Regions from separate parts of the Brevundimonas sp. FV2ps16 genome, predicted to be linked through region 2. Evidence: riboswitches for the same ligand, from Rfam matches in the RefSeq annotation. Region 2 holds a riboswitch; the other holds the start of a gene.
The links. Region 2 has a riboswitch for cobalamin ahead of ACW170_RS04385 (TonB-dependent receptor plug domain-containing protein). Riboswitches for the same ligand answer to the same signal wherever they lie in the genome.
Positions count from the first base shown of each region.

Region 1: another riboswitch for cobalamin. It lies ahead of metE (5-methyltetrahydropteroyltriglutamate--homocysteine S-methyltransferase); the one in region 2 lies ahead of ACW170_RS04385 (TonB-dependent receptor plug domain-containing protein).

Region 1 is NZ_CM178728.1:1,999,893-2,009,761, forward strand. It holds gene ACW170_RS09685 (carboxylesterase/lipase family protein) at 1-535, shown strand, start outside; gene ACW170_RS09690 (L,D-transpeptidase family protein) at 536-1,579, opposite strand; gene ACW170_RS09695 (hypothetical protein) at 1,583-1,744, opposite strand; gene ACW170_RS09700 (GNAT family N-acetyltransferase) at 1,925-3,085, shown strand; gene ACW170_RS09705 (transcriptional regulator) at 3,094-4,020, shown strand; gene ACW170_RS09710 (head GIN domain-containing protein) at 4,093-4,983, shown strand; gene ACW170_RS09715 (porin) at 5,117-5,869, opposite strand; cobalamin riboswitch at 6,121-6,321, shown strand; gene metE (5-methyltetrahydropteroyltriglutamate--homocysteine S-methyltransferase) at 6,432-8,771, shown strand; gene ACW170_RS09725 (acyl-CoA thioesterase) at 8,768-9,532, shown strand; gene rpsJ (30S ribosomal protein S10) at 9,828-9,869, shown strand, end outside.
Region 2 is NZ_CM178728.1:920,530-930,398, reverse strand. It holds gene mutS (DNA mismatch repair protein MutS) at 1-2,331, opposite strand, end outside; cobalamin riboswitch at 2,407-2,589, shown strand; gene ACW170_RS04385 (TonB-dependent receptor plug domain-containing protein) at 2,739-4,556, shown strand; gene ACW170_RS04380 (aldo/keto reductase) at 4,540-5,460, opposite strand; gene maiA (maleylacetoacetate isomerase) at 5,543-6,178, opposite strand; gene ACW170_RS04370 (fumarylacetoacetate hydrolase family protein) at 6,178-6,831, opposite strand; gene ACW170_RS04365 (glycine zipper domain-containing protein) at 6,979-7,323, shown strand; gene ACW170_RS04360 (hypothetical protein) at 7,323-7,736, shown strand; gene ACW170_RS04355 (DUF1328 domain-containing protein) at 7,847-8,026, shown strand; gene ACW170_RS04350 (metallophosphoesterase family protein) at 8,111-8,962, opposite strand; gene ACW170_RS04345 (diacylglycerol/lipid kinase family protein) at 8,962-9,869, opposite strand, start outside.

The DNA.
Region 1 (9,869 bases), 1.1 Mb from region 2:
CAAGGACATGGATCGCTACCAGAAAGAGACGATCTGGATGTACGGCGACGTAGGGCCGCGCGTGTTGGATCGCTATCCGGTCGGCCCCGACGGCCCGGCCTACGCCATCGCCGCCAACTTCACCGACCAGAGGTTCGCTTGTCCTTCACAGGCCCTGCGTCGCCAGCTGTCCCGCTATGTCCCGGTCTGGGGTTACGAATTCGCGGATCGTGGCGCGCCCTTCGTCCTGCCCGACTGGATCGTGGGGCTGGATCTCGGCGCCTATCATGCCAGCGAACTGGCCTATGTGTTCGGGACCAGCTGGGTGTTCGCCGATGTGAAGCGGTTCACGCCGGAGCAGAAGGCCTTGTCCGAGCGGATGCAGAGCTTTTGGGCCGGCTTTGGTCAAAGGGATTTTGGCCCCGACTGGCCCCGCGTCGAGGTTTCCGGGCCGGTACGGGTGTTCAGCCCCCACGGCGACAGGCTGGACGCCGACTTCTTCGACCGCCACCACTGCGACTTCTGGGACGGCACCGTCTTCGGCGCCGTCCAATAGTCAGAGAAACCGCACCGTCACACCCGGCTTGACCTTGTCGGCCAGGGTCCAGGCGTCCCAATTGGTCAGGCGCACGCAGCCGTGCGAGGCGGTCTTGCCCACCAGATGCGGGTCAGGCGTGCCGTGAATGCCGTAGCTGGGCTTGTTCAGGTCGATCCAGACCACGCCGACCGGATTGTTGGGCCCCGGCTTGACCACCACCTTGCTGTCCACGTCGCCGAAGCTGAGCTTGGACGGGTCATAGGTATAGTCGGGATTGCGGGCGACGCCGTTGACCTTGACCGTGCCGGTCGGCGTGGGGTTTTCGCCGCTGCCGATGGTGGCCGGGAAATAGGCGATCAGTTTGCCGTCGGCGTCGAAAGCCTTGACCGCCCCCTCGGCCTTGTCGACGTCGATATGATCCACCTCGGCGGGCAGGGGCGTGGTGTTCACCGCCGGAACCAGCAGGGCCTGCCCAGCCCGATTGAAATCCGCGCCGGGGTTCATGGCTCGCAGCAGGTTCTCGGTGACATGGAAGCGTTCCGCCAAGGCCTCCACGACATTGGCGTAGCCCATGAAGGACGCCTCGCTCTGCGCCTTCAGGTCCGTCGGAACTTGGCCCAGATACGGCCCGGCCAGATCCTGCTGCGTGATCCTGTAGGTCGAGGTCACGGCGCCGATGCCGGCCGCCCGTAGACGGCCCATTACGTCCGCGTCCAGCTCGCCCGTCGCCGGCAAACCCTGGGCTTTCTGAAACGCGGCGACCGCCTGGCGCATGTTGGATCCCGCCAGACCGTCGATGGCGCCGGGCGAAAAGCGCGCCCGTTCCAGCAGGATTTGGGCGCGGATCAGCGCGGGGTCGGGACGGGCGGGGTTTTGTGCGCTGGTCGGGGCGCCGTCGGGAGGCGGCGGCGAATAGGCGCTGTTCTCAATGGCGTCGCGAGACAGCGGGCCTTCGTTTCGCACCTCGGCGGTCGGCGCGGACGTTCGCTCTTCAGCCGGCGGCGAACAGGCCGCCAGACCTAGGACCAGCAGACTGGGGGCAAGGCAGATGAAGCGGTTCAAGTTTCAGTTCTCTTCGCCGGTTGCCGGGTCGGTCGCGGTTTCGCCGGAGTTGCTGGAGCCTTCTGCGCCCTTGGGTTCGGTGGCGGGGCGCGGTGGCTCGCCGTCCCGGTCGGGACGCAGGTTTTCGTTCTCGACCTTGCGGTTGTCTGGTCGGGCGTCGGTCATGTGCATGTCTCCAGCGAAGCAGGTCTCCGCCCTCAGCCAACGCATGCGAAGCCGCAGGGCTCCGCTTGATCAATGGTTTCAACGTCCGTTCACCATTCCGATGAACCGTACCGCAACGGGACGGGGTGCAGGGTCGCGTCTGGACCGGGCCTTGCTGCACAAGGCCCCATGAGGACGCGCATGCCCGAAACGCTACAGGTCGAGATCATCAAGGCGGAGGCGATGGACGCTGTCGCTATCGCCCTGTGGCGCGACTGGACGGCGACCAACCCGTCTCTGCAAAGCCCGTATTTCCGGTGGGACTATACGCAGATCGCGGCGCGGGTCTGCCCCGGCGCCGCGGTTGCGGTCTTTCGGCGCAGCGGCAGGATCGTCGGCTTTTTCCCGTATCAGAAGCGCGGCGGATCGGTGCAGCCGTTGGGCGCGCCGATGAACGACTATCACGGCGTGATCGCCGCCGAGGACGAGGTCATCACCCTGGAAGAGGTGGCGCATCTGCTGAAGGCGCGCCGGCTGAACGTGCCGGGATGGATCGGCGCCGGCGAGACGGGGCAGGCGCGCGAGACTGTGCAAGTCGCCATGCCGGAAACGGGCTTCGACGCCTGGTACGCCGAGCGCCGCTCGACCTTCGGCAAATACTTCAAGGACAAGGAGCGGGCGCGGCGCAGCCTGGAGAACGAACTGGGCCCAGTGCGGGTCGAACACGGCCTGCGGGATCCGGCCCTGCTGGATCATTTGATCGACCTGAAGGCGGCGCAGTACCGCCGCTCAGGGCTGCACGACATTTTCGCCTGTGGCTGGACCCGCGATCTGCTCCACGCCCTGATGGGGACGCCGACGTCTGATTTCGGCGCCTCGATGGCGGCCATGTACGCGGGCGAAAAACTGGTGGCGGTCGAGTTTTCCCTGCACGCCGGTCGTCACCATCATTTCTGGTTCCCGGTTTACGAGCCCAGCCTGTCGCGCTGCTCACCGGGGATTCTGTTGAGCATGGACACGATGCGGCTGGCGGCGGCGGACGGTTTCCGCGTCTTCGACTTCGGCTTCGAAGGCGAGAGCTACAAAAAGTATTTCGTCAACGCCCGGCAGACGGTGCGTGAGGCGGTGGTGATGCGGCCGGGCCTCGCCCAGGTTCTGGGTGAGGCGGCCGTCGGCGTGCTGGATCGGACCGGGACGCGCGGCGAGGCCTTGCGCGCGTCGCTGCGACGCCGCTGGTCCACCATTGAAGCCTGCGAGGCGTCTTCGGTAGGGCGTCTGCGCGGCGCGGCCGTCGCCGTCCGCTCGGCCGTTCACAAGGTCGCCGCCCGCAAGAGGACGCCGGCGCGCGTCGCTCACGTCTAGGCTTGAACATGAGCGCCCGCCGCACCCGCTATCCCGGCCCCGTCGCGGAGGCCCAGATCCATTCGCACAGCCTGGTCGATCAGGGCTTCGCCGAGGATGCGGCTCTGGCCGCTGTGCTGGATCGCTACCCGGCCGAACTGTTCGACATCAACCTGTACGACTACGACGACGCGGGCCAGGTGTCGCTGCGGACGGGCGCGCGCGGTGGTCTGTCGGGCGATGAATTGCTGGAGGCGATCAAACAGGGCCGCCTCTGGGTGAATTTGCGCGGGGTCGAGACCGGGTGGCCCGAGCTGTGGCAGGCGGCGATGACAGACTTTCGCGCGATCCAGGCGACCTATCGGGGTATGCGCGCCGTCCGCAACGCGGGCCAGTTGATCCTGTCGTCGCCGAAGGCGCGGGTGCCGTATCATTTCGACGCCGCCGGCGTGGTGCTGTTCCATCTGCGCGGTCGCAAGCGGCTGTTCGTCTATCCGGGCGACGAGGGGCATCTGCCCGAGCGCAACATGGAACAGGTCGTCGCCCGTCAGACGACCGAGGAACTGCCCTATAGGCTGGCATTCGAGAACGACGCCCAGGTGATGGATCTCAAGCCGGGCCGCGCCCTTACCTGGCCGCTGTACGCCCCGCACCGGGTAGAGAACCTCGACCGCTTCTGCGTCAGCCTGTCGATGGATTTCCAGACCTGGCCTTCGCGGTTCAGAAACGGGGCGCTGTTCACCAATGCGGTGATCCGCGGTCTGGGTGGGCGACCGCGCTTCACCGACCGTATGACCAACCCCGAACTGGCGGCTCGCTGGGCGGCGTCGCTGGCGCTGAAACGGGCGGGGGCGATGAAGAGTCGGATCGCCACCTTCCAGCGAGATTTCGAGCCTCGCCTTGGCGTCGCCGACGGCGCGGGGGCGCTGGCAGGCCCCGTTAATTCGAGTTCATGACCTCGAGTTAAAATGACTCGGGGCGACCGGGCGCGCACCCTTCTCTCGTAATCGGGAAAGGGAAGGCCGCACATGAAGACCGCATTGATCGCCGCCGCCGGAGTCTCCGCATTGATCGGATTGGCGGCCGCTGCGCCCGCCTCCGCCGGCGAGGTTGAGATCCGCAACGCCGTGGCGCGCGTGATCGTCATCGTCGAAGATCGTCAGGATGTCGGCGTCGAGGTGACGCAAGGCCGTTCGCGCCTGCCCGCCATCCAGGTGCGCCGTAACGGCCGCGACGTCGAGATCGACGGCGGGCTTCGCCGCAACGGCCTCTGGGGCCGAAGCGACGGCATACGTAACTGTAACTCGGGACGGTCGGACGCCGCCCAGCCGGGTCAGGGCGCCACCGTCGAGGTGCGGGATCTGGGTCGCATCCGTCTGGAGGACGCCCCCATGATCGTGGTGCGGACCCCCCGTAATGTGGACGTCAGCGCGGGCGGCGCCGTCTTCGGCTCCGTGGGACGCGGCGCGCGTTCTGTTGAACTCGACAGCGGCGGATGCGGGACTTGGACCATCGCCAATGTGGACGGCCCCCTCGAACTGAGCGTCGGCGGGTCAGGGTCGGTTCGCGCCGGCACGTCCCGTTCGCTCGAAGCCAACGTCGACGGATCGGGTTCGATCTCCGCCGGGGCGACCGGAAACCTCAAGACGGCGGTCGGTGGTTCCGGCAGCGTCGAGGTGGCCGGCGTCAACGGTCGCGGCGACGTCTCCATCGGCGGTTCGGGGGGCGTCAACATCCGGCAGGGCCGAATGGACAAGCTGTCGGTGGCCATCGGCGGCTCTGGCGACGTCCGTTTCGGCGGAACCACGCGAGACCTCAGCGTCGCCATCGCGGGATCGGGCGATGTCCGCGTCGCCGCCGCGACCGGCGCTGTGTCCCGCTCCATCGTCGGATCCGGAACGGTTCATATCGGGCGTTAAGACCCGTCTCTCGCCGCGAGAGGAAAGGCCCCCGGTCGTGGAACCCCGGGGGCCTTTTTCGTGTCCGAAGCAAAGAAAATGCCCCGGCGGATCGCTCCGCCGGGGCCTCTGCTTTCAGGAAAACCTGAAGGGCTTAGAAGGCGCCCAGGACGCTCGTGATCGACGAGACGTTCAGGCCGGCGCCGGCGCGGTCACGCGCTTGCAGACCGCCGCCGAAGCTGTAGCGCAGGCCCAGCGACCAGGTGTCGACGTCGATCGAGTCGACGTCGGCGCGGGTGTAGGAAGCGCCGACCGAGAACGGGGTGTTCTCGATTTCGTACTCGGCGCCCACGCCGTAGGTCCAGGCGTCCACGTCGCCGCCGGTGACGTCGACGTTGTTGTAGCTGACGCCGGCGTTCAGGCGCAGGTTCGGCATGACGTAGAAGGCGGCGTCGCCGCCGACGGTCCAGATGTCGGCGTCGACATCGTCAGCCGTGGTGTAGGCGACCAGGCCGGTCAGGGTCGCGTTGGACAGGTACTTCTGGGCTTCGGCGCCGACGGTCCAGACGGGATCGTTGCCCGAACCGATGTCGTTGGCGGCGACGAAGGCGCCGGCGCGGACGTCTGCGGTCCACATCTTGGTCAGGTGGGCGGCGGCGACGCCGGTGACGTCTTCTTCACCAAAGGCCTTGGTGTAGTCGACGGCGCCGTTCAGGGTCACGGTCCAGTCAGCGGCCGGCAGGGCGACGGCGCCGTCCACGGTCCAGACGTCGGCGTCGACGTCATTGCCTGCGACCTCGATCGAAGGATTGGAGTAGGTCACGCCGACCGAGCCGATGGCGTCTTGGGCGAAGGCCGGGGCGGCGAACAGGGCGGCGGCGGCCGTGGCGAGGAGGATCGTCTTCATTTTCTTTTGTCCTTAGCGGTCTCGACCCGGATGGGGGTCCGGGGAGGGCGGCTGCTATCAGGACGCGGCCAAGCTGAGCGTTAAATCGCCGTTATATAAGTGTCTTGAAACTGCCATGTGGCCCATCTGCCACGCCTTGTGGCTGCAATGTGTCAGGGGTGCGCGTATCTCGAGGCAAAGGGTTAAGATCGAGCAATCACATAATCATATAAGCATATCCTTATATGTATTGACGAAGCTGGGTTTATGCCGTTCTTTGCATCCGTCGTGGTCTCTGTGCGTCGTTTGGCGCCCAGAGCTAAGAGGGAAGTCGGTGTGAAACCGGCGCTGCCCCCGCAACTGTAAGCGGCGAGTCGAGGGTCCATCTCGTGTCACTGGCGTCCGCGCCGGGAAGGCCGGATCCGAGGCGTCGACCCGTGAGCCAGGAGACCTGCCCCGACAGATAACGTCCTCCGGCGGGGTGTCCGGTCAGGCCGCATGCGCGCCGCCGGACCCTGCACGTCCGCGTCGGCGTCCGCGCGACCCTGTCCGAAACCTGGCCACAACACAGGTTTCGAACGTCATGACCCGCCACACCGTCCAGGTCGCCACCCTCGGCTTTCCCCGCATCGGCCCCAAGAGAGAACTGAAGACCGCGCTTGAGTCTCATTGGGCCGGCAAGACCGACGCCGATGCCCTCCTGTCCACTGCTGCCGAGCTCCGCGGCCTGACCTGGGCGCGACAGCGCGACCTGGGGGCCGACATCGTGCCTTCCAACGACTTCTCTCTTTATGATCAAGTGCTCGACCTGACCGCCATGGTCGGGGCGGTGCCGCCCGCCTACGGCTGGAGCGGGGATCGGGTCGATCTGGCCACCTATTTCGCCATGGCCCGCGGCTCGCGCGGCGACGACGAGGTCTGCGCACACGGCCATGTCCATGCGAGCGGCGAGGGGACGCCGGCGATGGAGATGACCAAATGGTTCGACACCAACTACCATTATCTCGCGCCCGAGTTCACGGCTGACCAGCTGTTCCGCCTGGGCTCGACCAAGGCGCTGGACGAGTATCTGGAGGCCAAGGCCCAGGGGATAGAGACCCGGCCGGTGCTGCTGGGGCCGGTCAGCTATCTGCTGTTGGGCAAGACGCGGGGCGAGGCGTTCGACGTGCTCAGCCTGCTGCCACGCCTGCTGCCGGTCTATGCGGAGGTGCTGCGGTCGTTGGCCCGCGCGGGCGCCACCTGGGTCCAGATGGACGAACCCTGCTTGGTCACCGACCTGAGCGACGAGGCGAAGGCCGCCTATGACCATGCCTACCGCGTGCTGGCCGATGTCACGCCGCCGATCAAACTGATGCTGACCTCCTATTTCGGGGCCTTGGGCGACAATCTGGAGACGACGCTGCGTCTGCCGGTTCACGGCCTGCACATCGATCTGATCCGGGCGCCGGAGCAACTGGCGCAAGTCGCATCGGCGACGCGGGTCGATCAGGTGCTTTCGTTGGGCGTCATCGACGGCCGCAATGTCTGGAAGGCCGATCTCAACGCCGTGCTCGACAAGGTCGAGCCTTTGGTCGCTGCGGGACGTAAGGTGGTGATCGCCCCGTCCTGCTCCTTGCTGCACACGCCGATCGATTTGGAACGCGAGACTGCCCTCGATCCCGAGATCAAGGACTGGCTGGCCTTCGCCGTTCAGAAGGTTGGCGAGCTGGCGACCCTGGCGCGGGCGTTGAACGAAGGACGCGCTGCGGTAAAGGCGGCGCTGGACGCCTCGACCGCTTCCGTCGCCTCGCGTCGCACCTCGCCCCGTATCAATGATCCGAAGGTTCAGGCTCGTGCGGCGGATGCCGACCAGGCCCTGGCGCGCCGGACCTCCTGCTTCGAAATCCGTCGCCAGGTCCAGCAGCGGCGTCTGAACCTGCCCGCCTATCCGACCACCACGATCGGCTCCTTCCCCCAGACGGCCGAAGTCCGCAAAGCCCGCGCCGACCACGGCAAGGGCGTCATCGACGATGCGGCCTACGCCCAATTCCTGCGTGAAGAGACGGCGCGGACGGTGAAATGGCAGGAGGAGCTAGGCCTGGACGTGCTGGTCCACGGCGAGTTCGAGCGCAACGACATGGTCCAGTATTTCGGCGAGCAGCTGTCGGGGTTTGTCTTCACCAAGGCCGCCTGGGTGCAATCCTATGGCTCACGCTGCGTCCGCCCGCCGATCATCTACGGCGACGTATCGCGGCCCAAGCCGATGACGGTGGAATGGTGGCGCTACGCTCAATCCCTGACCGACCGCCCGATGAAAGGCATGCTGACCGGCCCAGTGACCATCCTGAACTGGTCCTTCGTGCGTGACGACCAACCGCGCAGCACCACCTGCCGCCAGATCGCCTTTGCCATCCGCGACGAAGTGACGGACCTGGAGACGGCCGGGGCGGCCGTGATCCAGATCGACGAGGCGGCCCTGCGCGAGGGCCTGCCCCTGCGCCGCGCCGACTGGGCGGCGTACCTGGAATGGGCGGTGGAGAGCTTCCGCGTCACGGCCTCGGGCGTCCGGGACGAAACCCAGATTCACACCCACATGTGCTATTCCGAGTTCAACGACATCATCCAGTCCATCGGGGCGATGGATGCGGACGTCATCTCCATCGAGACCTCGCGGTCGAAAATGGAGCTGCTCGACGCCTTCTCCGACTATCGCTATCCGGCCGAGATCGGACCGGGCGTCTATGACATCCACTCGCCGCGCGTGCCGTCGGTGGATGAGATGGCGGCCCTGCTGACGGCGGCGGCGGGCAAGTTGCCCGCAGATCGGCTGTGGGTGAACCCGGACTGCGGCCTGAAGACTCGCGCTTGGCCGGAAACCAAGGCGGCGCTGGCCAATATGGTGTCGGCGGCGAAAGCCGCGCGCCAGGAGGCCGTCGCGGCGTGAGCGTCACGCTTATAGATATGGTCTTCCCTGGGGACGCCAATCACCACGGGACATTGTTCGGGGGCGTCGGTCTGGCGCACCTGGACAAGGTCGCCTTTCTGGCCGCCGCGCGTCATGCGCGGCGGCCGACCGTGACGGCCGGATGCGAACGGATCGACTTCGCCGCCCCCGCCCGGATCGGCGAGATGGTCGAGGCGACGGGTCAGATCGTGCGTGTGGGGCGCACCTCGATGGGTGTCGAGGTCGAGCTCTGGGCTGAGGCGCCGGTCAGCGGGGAGCGGCGGCTGTGCACGCGGGGCGTCTTCAACATGGTGGCGCCGCGAGAGGAAGGGCAGGGCGACCTGCCGCCTCTGATGGAGGGCACGCCTCGGGACGACGGCTGGCTGCGGGCGGTGGAGATGGTCTTCCCGACCTGGACCAATCACTACGGCACCCTCTACGGCGGCGACGCCCTGAAGCTGATGGGCAAGGCGGCCTTCGTCTGCGCCACACGCAAGGCCAGGGCCGTCATGGTCATGGCGGCGTCGAACCGCATCGATTTCTCTTCTCCCATAAGAGAAGGCGACATGATCGAGCTGGCGTCGCGCGCGACGCGGGTCGGCCGTTCCTCCGTTACTATAGAGGTGGAACTGTGGGCCGAGGACCTGCTGACGGGCGACCGGCGACGGTCTGCAGCGGCGGAGTTCGTCATGGTGGCGGTCGATGAAGCCGGGCGCCCCCGGGCGATTTCCGGGGCGTCGCCGGCGCTGGAACCCGCGTGACGAAATCCTGTCTCAGCCGGGGTTTGCGCGCTTGACGAAATCAGAATCGATAGGCATAAGCCACCACTCTTGTTGGACCGGCTGTGCAGTTCGCTGCAAACGCGGTTCGCAGGAACGACCTAAGTCACTGTTCTTTGCAGCTTCTTGGGATTTCAACGGCCTTCGCGGGCAACTGCGTGGGCCGATCGTTTTTGCGGATTTGCGTTCCCTGAGGGCTATATGCCCGAAGGCCTTCGGTCTTTGAAATGGTTCACAGGGACGCGGTCCTCCGACCGCATTGGAAGTAAGCACCGATATGGATCAAAGCATCCGCATCAGGCTCAAGGCCTTTGATCAC
Region 2 (9,869 bases):
CTGGGCCAGCTCATGATAGTGGGTGGCGAACAGGGTGCGGGCGCGATTGACGTCGTGCAGGGCCTCGGCCGTGGCCCAGGCGATGGCCAGGCCGTCATAGGTCGCCGTGCCCCGGCCGATCTCGTCCAGGACCACGAAACTGCGCGGCGTGGCCTGGGTCAGGATGGCGGCGGTCTCGACCATCTCCATCATGAAGGTGGAGCGGCCGCGCGCCAGATCGTCTCCGGCCCCGACGCGGCTGAACAGCCGATCGACGGCGCCTAGCCGCATCGACCGCGCCGGAACGAAGGCCCCGGCCTGAGCCAGGATCACCAGAAGCGCGTTCTGGCGCAGGAAGGTCGACTTGCCCGCCATGTTCGGCCCGGTGACGATGGCCAGGCGCGCGCAATCCGACCCTGACCCGTCCAGCCGTGCATTATTGGGCGTATAGGGGTCGCCTGCGGCCTTGACCGCCGCCTCGACCACCGGATGCCGCCCGGCCTCGACGGAAAAGACCAGGCTGTCGTCCACCACCGGCCGGGTCGCCCCGACTTCTTGCGCCCATTCGGCCAGGGCCGCGTGGGCGTCCAGTTCGGCCAGGGCTTCGGCGACCGCCTGCAGCGGCTGGGCCAGACGGGCGACCTCGCGCCGCCAGGTCTCGAAGATCTCGGCCTCGATGGCCAGGGCGCGATGGCCGGCCTGGCTGATCTTGGCGTCCAGCTCCGACAGTTCGACGGTGGTGAACCGCACCTGGCTGGCCAGGGTCTGGCGGTGGATGAAGGGGCTGTCCGGCCCGGCCCTAAGCAAGCCTTCCGCCGCCTTGGCCGAGGTCTCCAGGAAATAGCCCAGGACGGCGTTGTGCTTGACCTTGAAGCCCACGCCGGATTCGGCGACGGCGCGGGCCTCCAGATCGGCGACCACCCGTCGGCTGTCGTCGCGCAGGGTGCGGGCGGCGTCCAGTTCGGGGCGATAGTCGGGGCGCACAAAGCCGCCGTCGCGCGCCAGATGCGACGGCTCGTCCACCAGGCCGTCGATCAGATCGGCCTTCAGCCGCGACACTTCGGGCGACAGGGTGAGCCGGTCCAGGGCCAAGGCGATGCGGCGGGGCTGACCCGTGATCGGATCCACCTGGCCGATGAACAGGCCCGCGATCCCCTCCGCAATCGACAGGCCCACGCGCACCGCCGCCAGGTCGCGCGGTCCCCCGCGTCCCAGCGCCAGCCGCCCGACCGCCCGCGCCACATCGGCCGAAGCCTTCAGGCCGTCGCGCAGATCGCGCCGCAGGGCGCGCCGCTCCAGCAGCCATTCGACCGCGTCGAGCTGTTCGTTGATCGCCAGCGGATCGCGCAGCGGCCGGGCGATCCGTTCCGCCAGGGCCCGAGCCCCGCCCGAGGTGACGGTGCGGTCGATACAGGCCAGCAGCGAGCCTTCGCGCTCACCCCTCTGCGTCCGGTCGATCTCCAGACTGGCCCGGGTGGCGGGGTCAATGGCCAGAAAGCCGCTCTCGCCCAGACGGCGCGGCGGGGCCAGGGCTGGAACCTTGCCCGCTTGGGTCGTCTCCAGATAGGCGGCGATCAGGCCCAGAGCCGAGACCTCGGCCTCCTCGAAGGCGCCGAAACCGTCCAGGGCCGCAACCCCGTACAGCCGTTCGACGCGGACCCGCGCCGCCTGGGGTTCGGCGATGGCGCTCGCCAGAGCCTGAACCACGCCGCCGGACCCGTCCAGGGCGTCCCGCGTCGTCGGGTCCGAATACATCCGGTCCGTGACCAGAACCTCGGACGGCCGAAACGCGGCGAGCGCCGCGCCCAGATCCTCCAGCGCACAGGCGACGCTGTCCACGGCCCCAGACGACAGCTCCACCACCGCCACGGCCGCCCGGCCCTTGCGCACCGCGACCGCCGCCAGCCGGTTGGCGCCGCGCGCGTCCAGCAGACTGTCCTCGGTCAGGGTTCCCGGCGTCACCACCCGCACCACGCCGCGATGGACCACGGCCTTGCCGCCGCGCTTCTTGGCCTCGGCCGGATCTTCCAGCTGTTCGCAGATGGCGACCTTGTGGCCCAGGCGGATCAGCCGGGCCAGATAGCCCTCCATGGCGTGGACCGGCACACCGGCCATGGGGATGTCCTCGCCCTGGTGCTTGCCCCGCTTGGTCAGGGTGATGCCCAGGGCCGCCGCCGCCACCTCGGCGTCCTTGAAGAACAGTTCGTAGAAATCCCCCATGCGGAAGAAGAGTATGGCGTCCGGCTGTCCGGCCTTGGCCGTCAGATACTGCGCCATGAAGGGCGTCGCCCCTTCCAGCGAGGCGGCGACTTCGGGCGAATGTTCGGGGGGCGGGAAAGCGGGCGCGTTCATGTGCTGTCAGGGTGACGGATCACAGCCGACCGCTCAAGCCCGTTAAGCCGCCCTTGCACAGGCTTGTCGCCCCTGCGATAGGCCCGTCAGGCGGTTAAGGGAACACGGTGAGACGCCGTGGCTGTGCCCGCAACTGTAGGCGGCGAGAGCGTCGTCCGTCCGGGGTTCTTCACCCCGGCGCCACTGGGTGACTGGGAAGGCGAGGACGGCGGTTTATGACCCGCAAGCCAGGAGACCTGGCCGCCTAATGTCGCTCGTCCGCTGTCCGGGACCAGACAGAGGCGCGGGGATTCTCGTCGTAGCGACCCGATCTTGCGCCGTCCGGACCCTTCAGGCCCGGCGGATCGGCTCGCTCATACCGGTTCCTCGCGCGCACTCGCGGAGCCGACATCGGGGATTCTCGCTCAATGAAGCGCTCCATTCTTATGTCTACGGCGGCTCTGTCCGCCTCTATCTGGGCCGCGCCCGCCCTTGCGGCCGACGACGCGCCCCGGCTCGACGACGTCGTCGTCACCGCCACCCGCCTGCCCGCCATCGTCGCCGACACGCCCGGCGCACGCGTCATCGACTCCAACACCATCGAACAGCGCGGCGCCGTCTTCGCCGCCGACATCCTGTCGGACGTCCCCGGCCTGTCCGTGACGCGTTCAGGGGCCTTTGGAGGCGTCGCCCAGGTCCGCATGCGCGGCGCCACGCCGGGCAAGACCCTGGTTCTGGTCGACGGCGTCTCGGTCAACGACCCGGCCGAGATCAATGGCGCCTATGATTTCTCCGGCTTCGACCTGGGCGACGTCGCCCGGATTGAGGTCCTGTCGGGCCCGCAGTCGTCGCTGTGGGGATCTGACGCCATCGGCGGCGTGATCGCCTTCACCACCAAGGAGATCGACGGCCTGCGCGCCGAGGCCGAGGCCGGCAGTTTCGACACCGTGCGCGGTCGCCTGGCCGCCGGCGTCGCCAATGAGACCTATGCCGTCAGCGCCTATGTTTCGCACTTCGACACCGACGGCATTTCCGCCGCCGACGAGGCCGACGGCAATCCCGAGGCCGACGGCTTCACCAACACCACCGTCGGTCTGAAGGGGCGCTATGTTGTCTCCGACACGGTCAAGTTCGACGGATCGGCCCGCTGGTCCAAGAGCGAGGCCGATCTGGACGGCTTCCCGGCCCCGACCTACGCCCTGGCCGACACCGACGACACTCAGGAGTCGGAACAATGGTCCGGCTTCGGCCGCGCCAGCCTGACGGCCCTGGGCCTGAAGCACCAGTTCAGCGTCTCGGCCTCCGACATCGAACGCACCTCCTACAGCGGCGGCTTCGGCTCCACCTTCAGCGGCGACCGGCAGGCCTATCGCTGGCAGGCGGACGGCGCGGCACGGGGCGTGACCTACGCCTTCGGCGCTGAACGCGATGAATCCTCGGCCGACCTGTCTTCGGGCGAGGCGCGTGACCTGGCGACGACCTCGGTCTTCGGCGTGGCCCAATACGATATCGGCGCCCTGAACCTGACCGGCGGCCTGCGTTTCGACGACACTGATGATTTCGGCTCAAAGACCACCGGTCGGATTTCGGCGGCCTATGATCTGGCCGGCGGCTTCATCCTGTCCGGCGCCTATGGCACGGGTTTCAAGGCCCCGACCGTCAGCCAGGCCGTCTGCGACTACTGCTACGCGCCCCTGCCCTGGCCGGAACTGAAGCCGGAAACGGCTGACAGCGTCGAGATCGCTCTGGGTTGGGCCTCGGCCGATGGCCGTTTCGACGGTCGCGCGACCGCTTATCGCCTGAACGTGGACGATCAGATCACCTATTCCGCCGGTCGCTACATCAATGTGGCCAAGACCCGGTCGGACGGGATCGAGCTGGAAGGCCGCGCCCGGCTCGTCGCCGGTTTCGATCTGACCCTGGCCTATGCCTGGACCGACGCCGAGGACCGCACGACGGGCGCCCGCCTGCTGCGCGTGCCGGAACACGCCGGTTCGGCGACCCTGGGCTGGACGGGGGATCGGCTTTCGGGCGCCCTGACCGTCCGCGCCGAGGGCGACCAGGATGATTCCGGCGGCGTGCGCGACAGCTTCGTCACCGCCAACCTGAACGCGGCCTATCAGCTGACGGACCAGGTCGCCCTGACGGCCCGGGTCGAGAACCTGGCCGACGAGCGGTATCAGCAGGTGCTGGGCTACGGCGAGCCCGGTCGGTCGGCCTATGTCGGGGTCAGGCTGCGCTACTGATGCGCGCGCGGGCGTCGGCGGCGAAGGCCGCCGGCGCCTCGAGCGCCAGTTCCGACCAGTTCAGATCGGGGCTGGGCGCATGGGCGGCGGCCAGAATAGCGCGCAGCTCGGCGGCCGAGGCGACGCTGGCCACCACGCGATCCACAGCCTTCAGTGAAAACGCGTAGGCCAGGGCCGCCTGCATCGGGTCGCAACGCCGTTCCGCCAGGCGCCGACGCGTGCGCGACAGGACCTGGGCGTAGTCGGCCAGATGCGGCGGCAGGTCGTCCCCGCCGGCGAACAGCAGGCCCCCGGCGAAGACGGAGGCCAGATGAACCTGAGCGCCGACGGATTTGAGCTCGTCCAGAACCCCTTCCGCAGCGGCGCGCTGATCCAGAAGATTGCAAGAGACCTGAACCACATCGGCCTCGAGGCGTCGCGCCAGCAGGGCGGGCCCGTCCTCGATCGTGGCGCAGAAGCCGATGCTGCGGAACAGGCCGCGATCCTTCAAGGATTGAAGACGATCCCACAGGGCGCGGCCTTCGGCGCCGGCCAGATCGGCCGCGTTGTCGACCAGCAAGGCCTCGCCGCGCGGCAGGCCCAGTCGTTCCAGCGACCGGCGCGCCCGGGCTTCGACCCGGTCCAGGCCTTCATTCAGGGACACGGTGCGAACCGTCACACGGAAGGGCGAGGGGAAGGGCCAGGCCTGGCCGAGCAGGCGTTCGCCGTCGCCGACGGGACGGGTCGCGATCATCCGCACGCCGGCGTCGGATCCGGTCTGCAGCAGGAAGCGCATCGCGTCTTCGCGCGCGCCCGTCTGGCTGTTCATCAGGGAATTGAGCGGGCGCTGAGGCTCGGTCACCACGGCGAGAGCCAGGCGATCAATGGGCGAGGGCGCCGAAGGGGTGGCGGAGGAATGCGTCACATTCCCATCTTGCCCCCCAATACTTAAGGGAGGCTGAGCGAGAGGTTACGCGAACCTTACTTATCCACCGCTGGTATCGGGATCAGGCGTCGGCGTCGGGCTGGCGGTCGGGGTCCGCGGCCTGGAAGGCGGGGTGCGCCAGGGCGCGGGTTTCGACCGCCAGCAGCCTCGGCCAGGCGGCCAGATCCATGTTGAACCGCCGCGCCGAATAGAGCTGCGGGATCAGATAGCAATCGACCAGGCCGGGCGCGTCGCCGAAACTCCAGCCTTCGCCGTGGCGCGCCACCAAGGTCTCCAGGGCCGTGAAGCCCGGCGTGATCCACCGCGCGGCCCAGGCGTCGACGGTCGCCTGATCGGCGCCGAAGTCCCCGCGCAGAGACTTCAGAACCCGCAGGTTGTTCAGCGGATGAATGTCGCAGCCGATCAGCGCCGCCATGGCCCGCACATGGGCGCGGTTCGTCGCCTCTTTCGGCAGTAGCGCCGGCTCGGGATGAGTCTCCTCCAGCCATTCCAGAATGGCGGGGCTCTGGGTGACGATCAGGTCGCCGTCCTGCAGCGCCGGCACCATGCCCTGGGGGTTCAGCGCCAGATAATCGGCCGCCTTCTGCTCCCCCAGACGCAGGTCATGCGCCGCCGTTTCGTAGGTCAGGCCCTTCAGCCCCAGGGCGATGCGGACCCGATAGCTGGCGCCTGACCGCCAATAACCGTGCAGGATCATCAGACCATCTCGAAGCTGAGCGGCTCCAGCCCGTCGATCGTCACCACGACCCGGTCCCCGCGCGTCAACGGGCCGACGCCCGACGGGGTGCCGGTGAAGATCAGGTCGCCGGCTTCCAGCGTCCAAAGTTTCCCGGCCTCTTCGACGATCCGGTCGGGGTTCAGGATCATGTCATCCAGGGTGCTGGACTGTCTCGTCTCGCCATTGACCGTCAGGGCGATGGTCCCCGCCGGGTTCGGCAGGGCGCCCAGGGTCAGGGCGCCGCAGGGGGCCGACTGGTCGAACCCCTTGGCCGCGTCCCAGGGACGGCCCGCCTTCTTCGCCTCGGCCTGCAGGTCGCGGCGGGTCAGGTCGCACCCGACCGCCCAGCCCACGATCCCGCCGTCCTCGCCGATGGCGGCGACCAGTTCGGCCTCGAAATGCAGATTGGCCGTCGCGGACGGATAGGCCGGATCGGCGCCGTCCGACACCAGGGCGTCGCCGGGCTTGGAGAAGAAGAAGGGCGACTCCTTGTCCGGGTCTGAGCCCATCTCCCGCGCATGGGCGGCGTAGTTCTGGCCCACGCACAGGATACGACGAACCGGGAAACGCCGGTCGTCGCCGGTGATCGGCAGGCTGGGGAGGGGGCGGGGGGCGAACAGAAAGTCGGTCATGGGCGCAATCTAGTGCGGCGGATCGTCCCTGACGAGGCCGACCCCGCCCATAAGGCCTTATGGATCGACTGGAACTTCGCCCACGGTGTGGCGTTCGCAAACAGGGTCCCCTATTCTAATGCCAAGCTTGAAACTGGAGCGCGCACCATGGCCACCACCAAGGCTAGAGAAGACATCAAGGCTGACCTGAAGACCCTCAAGGAGGATCTGAAGACCGGCGCCCGCGAGGAAACCCAACGCCTGCGCGAAAAGGCCGAAGAGGCCGAGGCCAAGCTGCGCGCCAAGGGCGAGGAAGTGCGCGAACAGGCGCGCGGCTACTATGACACCGCCCGGGTGCGCGGCCGCGAGTACTATGACGACGCCGCCGAACGCCTCGACGAGGCCCAGCGCTATATCGTCGAACGCGTCCAGGAGCGTCCGGTCCAGTCGACCGCAATCGCCCTGGGCGTCGGCGTCGTGCTCGGCCTGCTTCTGGCCGGCCGCCGTCGCTGATGTTCAAGGGCATCGTCAAACGGATCGTGGCGACCAGCGTGGTCGCCGCGAGCGTGTTCCTCGCCGTGGTGTTCCTCGGCATCGCCATCTTCAACGCGATCAGCCTGATGACCACGCCCCTGGGCGCGGCGGCCATTACCTTCGGCCTGTTCGCCCTGGTCGCCCTGATCGTGGCCCTGGTCTTCCTGAAGGGGGACAGTCATGACGACGAGGACGAAGAGGATGCGCCGGACGGTCTGGTCGGCAAGCTGATCCACATCGTGCGCGAACGGCCGATCATCGGCGCCGTGGGCGGTCTGGGCGCGGCCTTCTTGCTGCTGCGCAATCCGGCCCTCGCCGCCATTGTCGCCAGTATGGTGGCGGAGCGGAAGATGGACCAGGGCGGCTACGCGAAACGTCGCCGTCGGCGCTGAGGATTCTGCGAAGGCCACGGAACGCCCCGCGTCCGTGATCGTTGATCTGCCGACGGGACGAACGGTCGCAAGGCCGCCGTCGGCAACATCAACGCAGGAGAGCTAAACCCATGATTCGCTGGGCAATTATCTTCCTGGTCGTGGCCTTGATCGCAGCCGTTCTCGGCTTCGGCGGCATCGCGAACTTCTCGTTCGAGATCGCCAAATTCATCGCCGTGATCGCCATCATCCTGTTCGTCATCGCCCTTGTGGCCGGCGGACTGCGCGGGCGCGGCGCTCCCCGATTATAGGGGCGTCCAACCGACAAGACGAAAGGGCCGGAACGCAAGTTCCGGCCCTTTTTCTTTGTTGGGGTTCGTCAGCGGGCGCCGATCTCAGACAGCCGCCTTTTCAAGCGCGCCGGGCGCATTGGGGCTTGGGGCTGTGGCGGCCTTGCGCGTGTCCTGACGACGCGGCAGCCGCCAGATCTGTTGCGAACTATAGGCCTGGCCGTCCCAGGCCAGGGCGGTGACGGTGATGGTCTTGTCGTCCCAGTCGACTTGGTTGAACCCGGGCGGAGAGCCCCGTTCGCGATGCGACAAGGTTCCGCAGCCGACGGCGTAGGAACAGCGGTCCGCCAGATCGATCGCCAGGGCGAAGGGCACATGGACGTGCCCGGTCATGATCAGGTCCACCCCGGCCTCGGCGAAGATCAGTGCCGCCTCGTCCCCGCGCTTGACCTCCCCGGTCATCGGCGCGCCGATCATCTCGATCAGCGGGTGGTGGCAGGCCAGGATCCGCAGGGCGCCGATCGGGGCCTGACGCAGGGCCTCGGCCGCGCGCCGGGTCTGATCCAGATCGATGACCCCCTTCGACCAGTTGGGCCGCGCCTGCCAGCCGCGCGCCGTGACGACGCCGCGCACCATCACCGTGTCATTGCAGAACTGGCCGTCGTGGGCGGGAAAACCGGTCGCCGTCTCGAACGCCCGCCAGGGGTGGAACAGCCGAGCGACGGGGCTCCAATAGGGGACGTCATGATTGCCGACGATGACGAAGCGCGGTTCGGGCATGGCCCGCATCCATTCGCCGGCCGCCTTGAACTCGGCCGGATAGCCTTTCTGGGTGATGTCGCCGGTGATCAACACCAGGTCATTGGTGGTGGCGTGGGCGTATTCCAGCGCCGCCGCCACCGCGCCCTTGTGCTCGCACCCGAAATGAACGTCCGAAAACTGAAGAACCCGCCCCATTACAGACTGTCCTCGGCCGCCGGCGGTCGGGGGGCGAGGGCGCGGAACGCCTTGGGTATGAATCGCACAGTGGCCTCGGATTTCAGCAGGATGGGTTCGCCGTCTATCACGGCTGGAATGCGCGAGCGGGCCCGGACGTCGATCCGTTTGGCGGCCCGGGTGGACACCGCCGGATCATGGCGCCAGTCGCTGAACAGGGCGTTGGCCGCCAAGCGGAAGGCCTGGCTGGCGTCGGACGGGTCCATCGCCGCCGCCTCCAGCCCGTCCGGCTCTTCCATGGCCTTGGAGATCATCGGGCTGATCAGCACCAAGGCCTCGGCCCGCCGCCGGGGGCCCCTGTCCAGGCTGAACCTCAACCGGCCGGTGAAGGCCCGCTTCAGCGCCCGTCGCGCATAGGCCCAGGCCAGTTTGACCTTGCCGGTTCGCATCGCCTCGCGCGCCGGCGCCCACAGGGCCGGCGACCCCAGTATGGCGGCGCAGTAGAAGTACTCGCCCTCCACCTCGCCCCCCGACACGACTTGGGGCTCGCCCTCTTCAAGGGCGCGGCGCAGGGCCAGCTTCCAGTCGGCCGTGCCGTACAGGGCCTTAGGCAGCATGTTCATCGTGCCGCCCGGCAGGGGGGCGATCATCGGGCCGTCCGGCTTCGCCTTGGACGCCACCGACCGCGCCGTGCCGTCGCCGGCCAGAACGAAGATGACGTCCGCCGAGGCCGCAAAGGCCTCGGCGATGGCCTGATCGAAATTGCCGCCTTCCAGGACCACGACCTGGGTCTCCAGATCATAGTCGGCCAGGACAGCCTCCGCCTCGGCGGCGGCGCGCGGACCCACGCTGCCGGACAAGGGATTGACCAGCATGACCACCCGTTTCAACGGGGCATGGGACGTCAGGACGCGCAGGGGCGCGTCCT